4 regions of the Streptomyces flavovariabilis genome follow, and region 3 is predicted to be linked to each of the others. Evidence: riboswitches for the same ligand, from Rfam matches in the RefSeq annotation. Region 3 holds a riboswitch; each other region holds the start of a gene.
What was found. A riboswitch is a leader RNA that binds a small molecule or an ion and turns the genes downstream of it on or off. The one in region 3 is predicted to bind cyclic di-AMP.

Region 1: linked by a shared signal. The riboswitch ahead of IO24_RS0112905 (M23 family metallopeptidase) and the one ahead of IO24_RS0111765 (M23 family metallopeptidase) in region 3 are both predicted to bind cyclic di-AMP.
Region 2: linked by a shared signal. The riboswitch ahead of IO24_RS0107040 (C40 family peptidase) and the one ahead of IO24_RS0111765 (M23 family metallopeptidase) in region 3 are both predicted to bind cyclic di-AMP.
Region 4: linked by a shared signal. The riboswitch ahead of IO24_RS0123700 (LysM peptidoglycan-binding domain-containing protein) and the one ahead of IO24_RS0111765 (M23 family metallopeptidase) in region 3 are both predicted to bind cyclic di-AMP.

What each region holds. Positions count from the first base shown of each region.
Region 1 covers NZ_JNXD01000006.1:155,165-157,357, reverse strand. The annotation lists gene IO24_RS0112905 (M23 family metallopeptidase) at 188-1,105, opposite strand; cyclic di-AMP (ydaO/yuaA leader) riboswitch at 1,110-1,264, opposite strand; gene IO24_RS0112900 (alpha-galactosidase) at 1,580-2,193, opposite strand, start outside.
Region 2 covers NZ_JNXD01000002.1:448,119-450,311, forward strand. The annotation lists gene pcrA (DNA helicase PcrA) at 1-331, opposite strand, end outside; cyclic di-AMP (ydaO/yuaA leader) riboswitch at 646-818, shown strand; gene IO24_RS0107040 (C40 family peptidase) at 827-2,005, shown strand; gene IO24_RS0107045 (SLAC1 family transporter) at 2,084-2,193, shown strand, end outside.
Region 3 covers NZ_JNXD01000005.1:230,770-232,962, forward strand. The annotation lists gene IO24_RS0111765 (M23 family metallopeptidase) at 1-749, opposite strand, end outside; cyclic di-AMP (ydaO/yuaA leader) riboswitch at 763-926, opposite strand; gene IO24_RS0111770 (M16 family metallopeptidase) at 1,119-2,193, opposite strand, start outside.
Region 4 covers NZ_JNXD01000013.1:96,025-98,217, reverse strand. The annotation lists gene IO24_RS0123705 (LysM peptidoglycan-binding domain-containing protein) at 23-976, shown strand; cyclic di-AMP (ydaO/yuaA leader) riboswitch at 1,205-1,370, shown strand; gene IO24_RS0123700 (LysM peptidoglycan-binding domain-containing protein) at 1,375-2,070, shown strand.

The DNA.
Region 1 (2,193 bases), on a different contig from region 3:
ACAACTCCTCGGGATCCGCCGGGAAGGCTCGGGAAAGCGCTTGCACTCCGGACGGGGTCACTCTGTCCCAACTGCCGCCGCCTGTCGATCCCTTGGGGCGGTCAGCGGCACGCACACACCGAAGGCCGGACCCGGGGATCGGGGTCCGGCCTTCGGTCGCGTGTCAGGCAGGCGGTCGTGCGGCCGGTCAGCCGACGGAGACGCCGTGCGAGCGCAGGAAGGCGACCGGGTCCACGTCCGAGCCGTAGTCCGGCGTGGTGCGGATCTCGAAGTGCAGGTGCGGTCCGGTCACGTTGCCGGTCGCGCCCGACAGGCCGACCTGCTGCCCGGCGGTCACGCTCTGGCCGGCCGAGACGGAGAGCTGGGACAGGTGGGCGTACTGGGCGTAGTGGCCGTCGTCGAGCTTGATGACGACCTGGTTGCCGTAGGCGCCGCCCCAGCCGGCGGAGACGACCGTGCCCGCGCCGACCGCCTTGAGGGAGGTGCCGGTCGGGACGACGAAGTCGACACCGGTGTGGTAACCGCTGGACCACATGCTGCCGGACATGCGGTAAGGCGTGCCGACGGTGGCACCGTCCACCGGGAGGGCATAGCCACTGGAGTTGCTCTCGGCGGCCGGCTTGGCGGCGGCAGCCGGCTTCGCGGCGGTCTCCGCCTTCGGGGCCGACTCGGCGGCGGACTGCTTCGGGGCCGAGGCCTTCGGCGCGGACGGGGCCGAGGGCTTCGGCGCGCTCGCCGCCTTCTTGCCGATCGACAGCTTGAGGCCCGGGTGGATCAGCGACGGGTCGGAGCCGACGGCGTCACGGTTGTCCGCGTAGAGCTTCTTCCAGCCGCCGCTGACGTTCTGGTCGTCGGCGATCTTGGCGAGGTAGTCGCCGGCCCGCACGCTGTACGTGCGGGCACCGGTGGCCTTTTCGGCGGCCTTCTTCTCGGCCGCCGGAGCGGACTGGGCGGCCTTCTCCGGAGCCGACTGCGGGGTGGCGGCGTGGGCGCCGGCGGCCCCCATGAGCGGCAGGGCGAGGGCGGCCCCGCCGGTTCCGGCGACGGCGATGGAGCGGGTGAAACGCTGGGTTTTGGGGCGGCGGTGCTTACCCTTCGCGGGCATGGCGAATTCCTCTCCGTCGCCTGCGAGGTGAGCTGTCGGGTGCGGGCTGGAGATGCCCGGCCGCGCCGGGGCGCGGCTTAACCCCAAGCCGTTCCGGGAACCGGAACAGGCGTCTTACCTGTGGGTCCCCCGCTCCTGCCGTACGTCGGGTCAGTGTGTGGGGCTCCGGGCGGCGGCAGGATTAGGCGTCCGTCCGGATTGGTGTGGAACGTAAGCGACCAAGACGCAATGGGACAAGCTTGCGGTTGCCCGTGACGGTGTTTTTCTTGACGCGCCGGCACCTGCGCCGTCACCGAGCGTGGATTACCGATCTCCCGCTTTCCTCAATGGCCCTGCACAATGCCGGAATTACGTGAGCATGGCGACAACGCATCGTCACGAATATGACGATGGTCACGCACCCCGACCTCATCTCCTTTACGATCGGGGCACGTTATCCCTTAGCGACCGAAGCGCTTTATTCGGACAGAACGGCTACTTCCGCTTAAGGCGGACGACCGCGGCGTCCAGATCCCCGCTCAGGCCGACCCGCAGTCCGTGATGAAGCAGCACGGCCCCTCGGTGAACTTCGCCCGTTTCGAGGCATTCGTACGATGCGGTCGGGTCGAGGGCGCGCAACCGGAGTGCCGGCACGGGCTCGCCGTAGCGCTGCGCCTGGAGCCAGGCGAGGACGACGGTCTCGTCGCCGAGGGTGTACTGCACGGCGCTCGGTCCGCCCTCCGGGGGCCGCAGCCGGTACAGGTCGCCGCGCTGCACCACGGGCCGGATCTCCTTGTAGAGAGCCACCCACTCCCCCGCCTCGGCGAGCTCCCCCTGCGTCCACTTCGTGAGGTCGCCGCCGACCCCGAGCACCCCGGCCATGGCGCTGACGAACCGGAACTTCAGGGAGCTGGCCCGGTGGTTGAGCATGGCGTTCGGGCTGTCGGTGACCCAGGCGGCCATGACCCGGGCCGGATGGATCTGGCTGAAGCCGTGCTGGATGGCGAGCCGGTCGAGCGGGTCGGTGTTGTCGGAGGTCCACACCTGGTCCGTGCGGCTCAGCACACCCAGATCGATCCGGCCGCCGCCGCCCGAGCAGGACTCGAAGG
Region 2 (2,193 bases), on a different contig from region 3:
CGAGGAGGTGGGCGATGCGGTGCGTGAGCACCCGGGTCTTGCCGGAGCCGGCGCCGGCCACGATGAGCAGCGGGGAGCCGGAGTGGACGACGGCGGCGCGCTGGTTGTCGTTCAGCCCCTGCAGGAGGGCGGCGGTGTCCACCACCGGGCGCGGGGCGCCGTCCCGGTAGTAGGCGTCCCGGTCCGGGGGCGCGTCGAACTTCCCGCCGAACAGATCGTCCGGAATCGGCTCCGGTACGTGCTCGTCCTCGGGTGGCGGCGGGGGCTCGTCCGCGGGGCCCCGCTGGGCCTGGAGGTTCGCCAGGAAGCTGTCGTCAAAGAGGCTGCTCATCGCTCTCCGAGTCTAGGGCGCCCCACTGACAGCCCGCCGCCGCCCTGAGAACATCGCCCCGCGCCAGGGATCACGCCGCCCGCCGGGCGGCGCATTGTCGCCGTCCATGACCACCTGATCACGCCCTGCTACAGCCCCCGCATTCATGCATCTTCCAGGACCAACCCCCCTCGATTGTTCACCCTCTGCAATGCTCATGAGCAAGGTCACGAAAATGTATCGGGCATATCACCCATCAACCTTCACAGAGGCCACACGAATTGGCTACGGTGCGACCAGGCCGCATGACCCCCACCGGCGAACGTCGCCGGGCCGCGCGGCCTCCGCCGAGTCCGGCGTGCCGCAGCGGCAGCCGGAGCCGGGGACCCAACCGTGAACCTGGGGTGAATCGGCCCGACTCCCTGCGCGGAGAAGGCCGTAGGGCAAACCTTCCGAACCACCCGCCCGAACCCGACAGCTAACCCGGTAGGCGGAACATGGAAGGAGTCGCCTCCCTTGGCGTCGCACCGCAAGTCGCGTCCTACGGGTACGCGCGTGGCAGGCATACGGACCCCCGCCCTCGCAACGGCGGCCCTCACGTCCGTGGCCCTGCTGTCCCAGTCGGCCAACGCCGCCCCCGAGGCCGACGACAAGCCCAGCCTGGAGGAAGTCGAGAAGAAGGTCGACGACCTGTACCGCCAGGCCGAGTCGGCGACCGACAAGTACAACGCGGCCAAGGAGAAGACCGCGAAGCAGCGCAAGCGCGCCGACGCCCTCCTCGACGACGTCGCCCAGCGCACCCAGAAGCTCAACGAGGCGCGCGAGCAGCTGGGTTCCTTCGCCTCCGCCCAGTACCGCACCGGCGTCGCCGCCCCGGACACGGCGACGTTCCTGCTCGCCGACACCCCGCAGGACTACTTCGACCAGACCCAGTTGATGGACCGGATGACGGGCCGTCAGAAGGTCGCGGTCGACGACTACGTCACGCAGCAGTCCGAGACGATGGAGAAGCGCCAGGAGGCCACCGAGAGCCTCGAGACGCTCACCGACTCGCAGGGCGACCTGAAGACGGCGAAGGCCACCGTCCAGCGCAAGCTCGCCGACGCGCGCGAGCTGATGTCGAAGCTGACCGCCGAGGAGAAGGCCCGGCTCGCGGCGATCGAGAAGGAGAAGCGGGAGGAGGCCGCCCGCAAGGCCGACGAGCTGGCCCGGCAGCAGGCCGCGCAGCAGCGGGCGCAGGACGAGGCCGCCCGGCAGCAGGACAGCGGATCATCGTCGTCGGGGTCGTCCGGCACCGGCTCGTCCTCCTCGACGCCCCCGGCCGACTCCTCGTACGCCACCAAGGCCGAGAAGGCGCTCGCCTTCGCCCGCGCCCAGATCGGCAAGCCGTACGTGTGGGGCGCCGTCGGCCCCGGCTCCTACGACTGCTCGGGCCTCACCCAGGCCGCCTGGAAGGCCGCGGGCGTCACCCTGCCGCGCACGACCTACGACCAGGTGAACGCGGGCACCACGGTCCCGCTCTCCCAGGCCCAGCCCGGTGACCTGGTCTTCTTCTACGACGATGTCACCCACGTCGGGGTCTACATCGGCAACGGCATGATGATCCACGCCCCGAAGCCCGGCACGTATGTGCGCGAGGAGTCGATCTACTACGACGGCGAGTCGGCGATCCACAGCGTGGTACGCCCGGCCTGAGCGGTCTCGTTGCGATTTTGAGGGGCACGCGCGCGTGCCCCTCTCGTAACGCGTGCGGCGCTCTCTAGCATCGGCGCTATGTCCGGTCCCTCTCCGTTTGCCGCCTGGTGGGCGACCTATGCGCTGGCGACCGGCATCGTGTCGGTCGGTCTCGACTCGGCGGGCCACGAGGTCCTCTCCCGCATCGC
Region 3 (2,193 bases):
TCGATGTCCGAGCCGTACTCGGGGCTCGTGCGGGCCTCGAAGTGCAGGTGCGGCCCGGTGACGTTGCCGGTCGCGCCGGACAGGCCGATCTGCTGGCCGGGGGTGACCTGCTGGCCCACCGAGACGCTGGTGGAGGACAGGTGGCCGTACTGGGTGTACGTCCCGTCGTTCATCTTGATCACGATCTGATTGCCGTAGGAGCCGCCCCAGCCGGCCTCGACGACGGTGCCCGCGCCGACCGCGTGGACAGAGGTGCCGGTGGCGGCGTGGAAGTCGACACCGGTGTGGCTGCCGGAGGACCACAGGCCGCTGCCGGCCTTGTAACCGGTGGAGACGTACGAGCCGGAGATCGGGGACACGAAGGTGTTGAGACGCTTGCGCTCGGCCTCGCGGGCGGCGCGCTCCTTGGCCTCGCGGGCCTTCTCGGCCGCCTCCTTGGCCCTCTCGGCCAGCTCCGCGGCGCGCTTGCGGGCGGCCTCCTCGGCCTTCCGCTTGGCGGCGGCCTCCTCGGCGGCCTGCTGCTGCGCGACGGCTTGGGCGTCGATCTGCTGGGCCGCGGTGTCGCCCATGGTGACGACCGGAGTGAGGCCCGTCTGCTCGGCGCCGGGCTCGGCGGCGAAGGCCGCAGGGGCCGCCACGGTGCCGATCACGCCGGTGGTGGCGAGGGCCGCGACGCCCGCCGCACGGGCGGTGCCGCGCTGGATCCTGCTGGGACGACGGTGCTTCCCGGTGGCGCGAGTGAACGCCATGTGGTGGCTGGTCCTTTCCTTCCTTCTCGCCTACCGGGTTAGCTGACGGGTTCGGAGCAGGAAGGTCTCCTACGGACTCCCTCGCGGCTCGCGCGGGCGTCCGATTCACCCCAGGGACTGCGGTGGGTCCCCGGCTCCCCTGGCTCGCGCCGTACGGGGACTCGGCGATGACTGTCCGGTGCCGCGGGTGCGGCGCACTGCCTGACGAACAGCCCGGATGACGCTAAGCGGCGCCACTTTCAATTCCCAAACGGATCCCGGCTTTTGTAGCGCATCCCACAGGGCAGACAGGCAACATCCGTATCGATTCGGGCATAAAGGGGCCCTGGTGCCTCAGAAGACAACCAGGGCCCCTGCGCGCGCGTGCCGCTACTCGGCGGCGACGACGGTGACTTCGCCGATGCCCAGAGCCTCGACAGGCGCCTTGATCTGCGCCGCGTCACCGACGAGGACGGTCACCAGACGGTCCACCGGGAAGGCGCTCACGGCCGCGGCGGTGGCCTCCACGGTTCCGGTCGCGGCGAGCTGCCGGTACAGCGTGGCCTGGTAGTCGTCGGGCAGGTGCTGCTCGACCTGGTCGGCCAGCGTGCTCGCGACGGCCGCCGCCGTCTCGTACTTCAGCGGGGCCACGCCCACCAGGTTCTGCACGGCGACGTCCCGTTCGGCTTCGGTCAGCCCCTCGGCCGCGAGGGTGCGCAGCACCGTCCAGAGGTCCTGCAGGGCGGGGCCGGTATTGGGCGTGTCGACGGAACCGCTGATGGCGAGCATGGCGGCACCCGTGCCGTCCGGGGTGGACCTGAGGACCTGGCCGAACGCCCGCACGCCGTAGGTGTAGCCCTTCTCCTCACGCAGGACGCGGTCCAGGCGGGAGGTGAGGGTGCCGCCGAGGCAGTACGTGCCGAGCACCTGGGCGGGCCACACGCGGTCGTGCCGGTCCGGGCCGACCCGGCCGATCAGCAGCTGCGTCTGGACGGCGCCGGGGCGGTCCACGATGACGACCCGGCCGGTGTCGTCGGCGGTCACCGGCGGCACGGGGCGCGGCTCGGCCGAGGAGCCCGTCCAGGCACCCAGCGTGTCCCCGAGCAGGGCGTCGAGGTCGATGCCGGTGAGGTCGCCGACGACCACGGCGGTGGCCGTGGCGGGGCGGACGTGCTTCTCGTAGAAGCCGCGTACGGCCGCGGAGTCGATCGTGGCGACCGTCTCCTCACTGCCCTGCCGGGGCCGCGACATGCGCGAGCCCGTCGGGAACAGCTCCTTGGAGAGCTCCTTGGCGGCGCGGCGGGAGGGGTTGGCCAGCTCGTGCGGGATCTCGTCGAGGCGGTTGTTCACCAGCCGCTCGACCTCGCTGTCGGCGAACGCGGGCGCCCTCAGGGCGTCGGCGATCAGGTTCAGCCCCTTGGCGAGCCGCGAGGCCGGCACCTCCAGGCTGATCCGGACGCCGGGG
Region 4 (2,193 bases), on a different contig from region 3:
CTGTCTCGCGAAAGGTCTCCGTATGCTCTCCGGGAACGGTCGGCACCGTCGCCCCCGCCAGGCTCCGGCTCTCCTCCTGGCGGCCGGAGTGACCGGCTCCGCCATCGCGATCCCGCTCCTCGGGGCCTCCGGTGCCAGCGCGGCCGACGGCACGACCTGGGACCGGGTCGCGGACTGCGAGACCGGCGGCGCCTGGAGCCAGAACAGCGGCAACGGCTACTACGGCGGCCTGCAGTTGTCCCAGGAGGACTGGGAGAGCCACGGCGGTCTCGACTACGCCGCGAGTGCCGATCTGGCCAGTCGCTCCCAACAGATAGCCGTGGCCGAGAGAATCCTCGCCGACCAGGGGGTCGGCGCGTGGCGCACTTGCGGACTGCTCTCCGGCCTCGAGCAGGACAAGGGGTCGGCCTCGTCCGGCTCTTCCGGGTCATCCGGTTCGGAGGACTCGCCCGGCCTGCTCGACTCGCTGGGTTCGTCCCCTTCCGCGAGCCCCTCCCCGTCCCCGTCGTCGCCCGACGCATCGTCGACTTCGGAGGACGAAACCACCAAGCCGGACAAGTCGCCTGAATCCTCCGACTCGTCGAAGGACCCTCGGTCCGACGCTTCTCCGTCGGCCACCCCCGAGAGCGGCCGGTCCGGCAACTCGCGGCAGAGCGACGACTCCTCGGCGGCCGACGCCGGCTCCGGTCGCCATCGCGGTCCCAGTGCCGACGAAACCCGCCCGCCCGAGAGCGGCGGTGCGGACGGGTCCACGGGGCGCCACTCCTCGCGCGGCGACGAGGCCTCCCCGGACGCGTCCGAAGGCGACTACATCGTGGGGGTCGGTGACAGCCTCTGGTCCATCGCCGACGCCCTTCGGATCAGCGGCGGATGGCACGCGCTCTACGACGGCAACGAGAAGGCCGTCGGCTCCGACCCGGACCTCATCCACCCCGGTCAGACGCTCACGGTGACGGGCGAAGCGGACGAGAAGTAGCGGTTCGGGCAGTGCGGAAACGGGGGCGGAAGTCGCCCCCAAACCGCACGAGTTCGCGTCATCATTCGCGATGAATGTCCCGTTTGGGGCCCGTGAGAGATAGATCTCAGAAGCCCTGATCGTCTTTGAAATTCCGCGGACCGCGTGTCTACGGTCGTGACCGCTCGTCACCACGAGCCCCGGCTGCCGCAACGCCGAATCCTGCCAGCGGCCGTACGGGAACAGTCGTCGCGTCAAGCGCCGTAGGCAGGAGCGGGGGACCCAAGGTAGGTGCCCGACCGGTCAGTTGACCGGAAGGGCTTGGGGTGAAGCCGTGTCCCGGGAGGGACGCGGCCGGGCAACTCAACCGGCCCGAACCCGACAGCTCACCTCGCAGGCGTCGGTGAGGGGATCTCTCCATGCTGTTTTCCGGCAAGGGCACGCACCGCCGTCCGTCCAAGGCCTCTCGGGTCATCGCCATCGCCGGTGTCACCGGCGCCGCCGTCGCCGCCCCGCTGATGGCGGCCGGCAACGCCTCCGCAGCCACCGCCTCCGAGTGGGACGCCGTCGCCCAGTGCGAGTCCGGCGGCAACTGGTCCATCAACACCGGCAACGGCTACTACGGCGGTCTGCAGTTCTCCGCCTCCACCTGGTCCGGCTACGGCGGCACCAAGTACGCCTCCACCGCCGACCAGGCCACCAAGGACCAGCAGATCGAGATCGCCGAGAAGGTCCTGGCGGGCCAGGGCAAGGGCGCCTGGCCGGTCTGCGGCAAGGGCCTGTCGAGCGCCGGCTACACCGGCGGCGGCTCCTCGAGCGACTCCGGCAGCTCCTCGCAGGAGAGCCAGCAGAGCTCCGAGTCCCGCGAGACCCAGCAGCAGCCGGCCTCCCGCTCCGACGAGCGCCCGGCCGCCAAGAAGACCGTCACCACCCCGACCGGCAAGAAGGTCAAGAAGGGCGACGGCGAGTACAAGGTCGTCAAGGGCGAGACCCTCAGCTCGATCGCGGCGGACGAGAAGGTCAAGGGCGGCTGGGAGAAGCTGTTCCAGCTGAACAAGGACATCGTCGAGGACGCCAACCTCATCTACCCGGGCCAGCAGCTGCACCTGAAGTAAGCAGCGGCCCGCTCAGGTCCCGCAGGCTCCCGCCCCGGTGCGTCACCCCCGTGCGCACCGGGGCGGGTTTTTTTCTGCCGGTCTTCGCAACCCGGCTTTGTTCCGTTCGGAAACAATTTACTC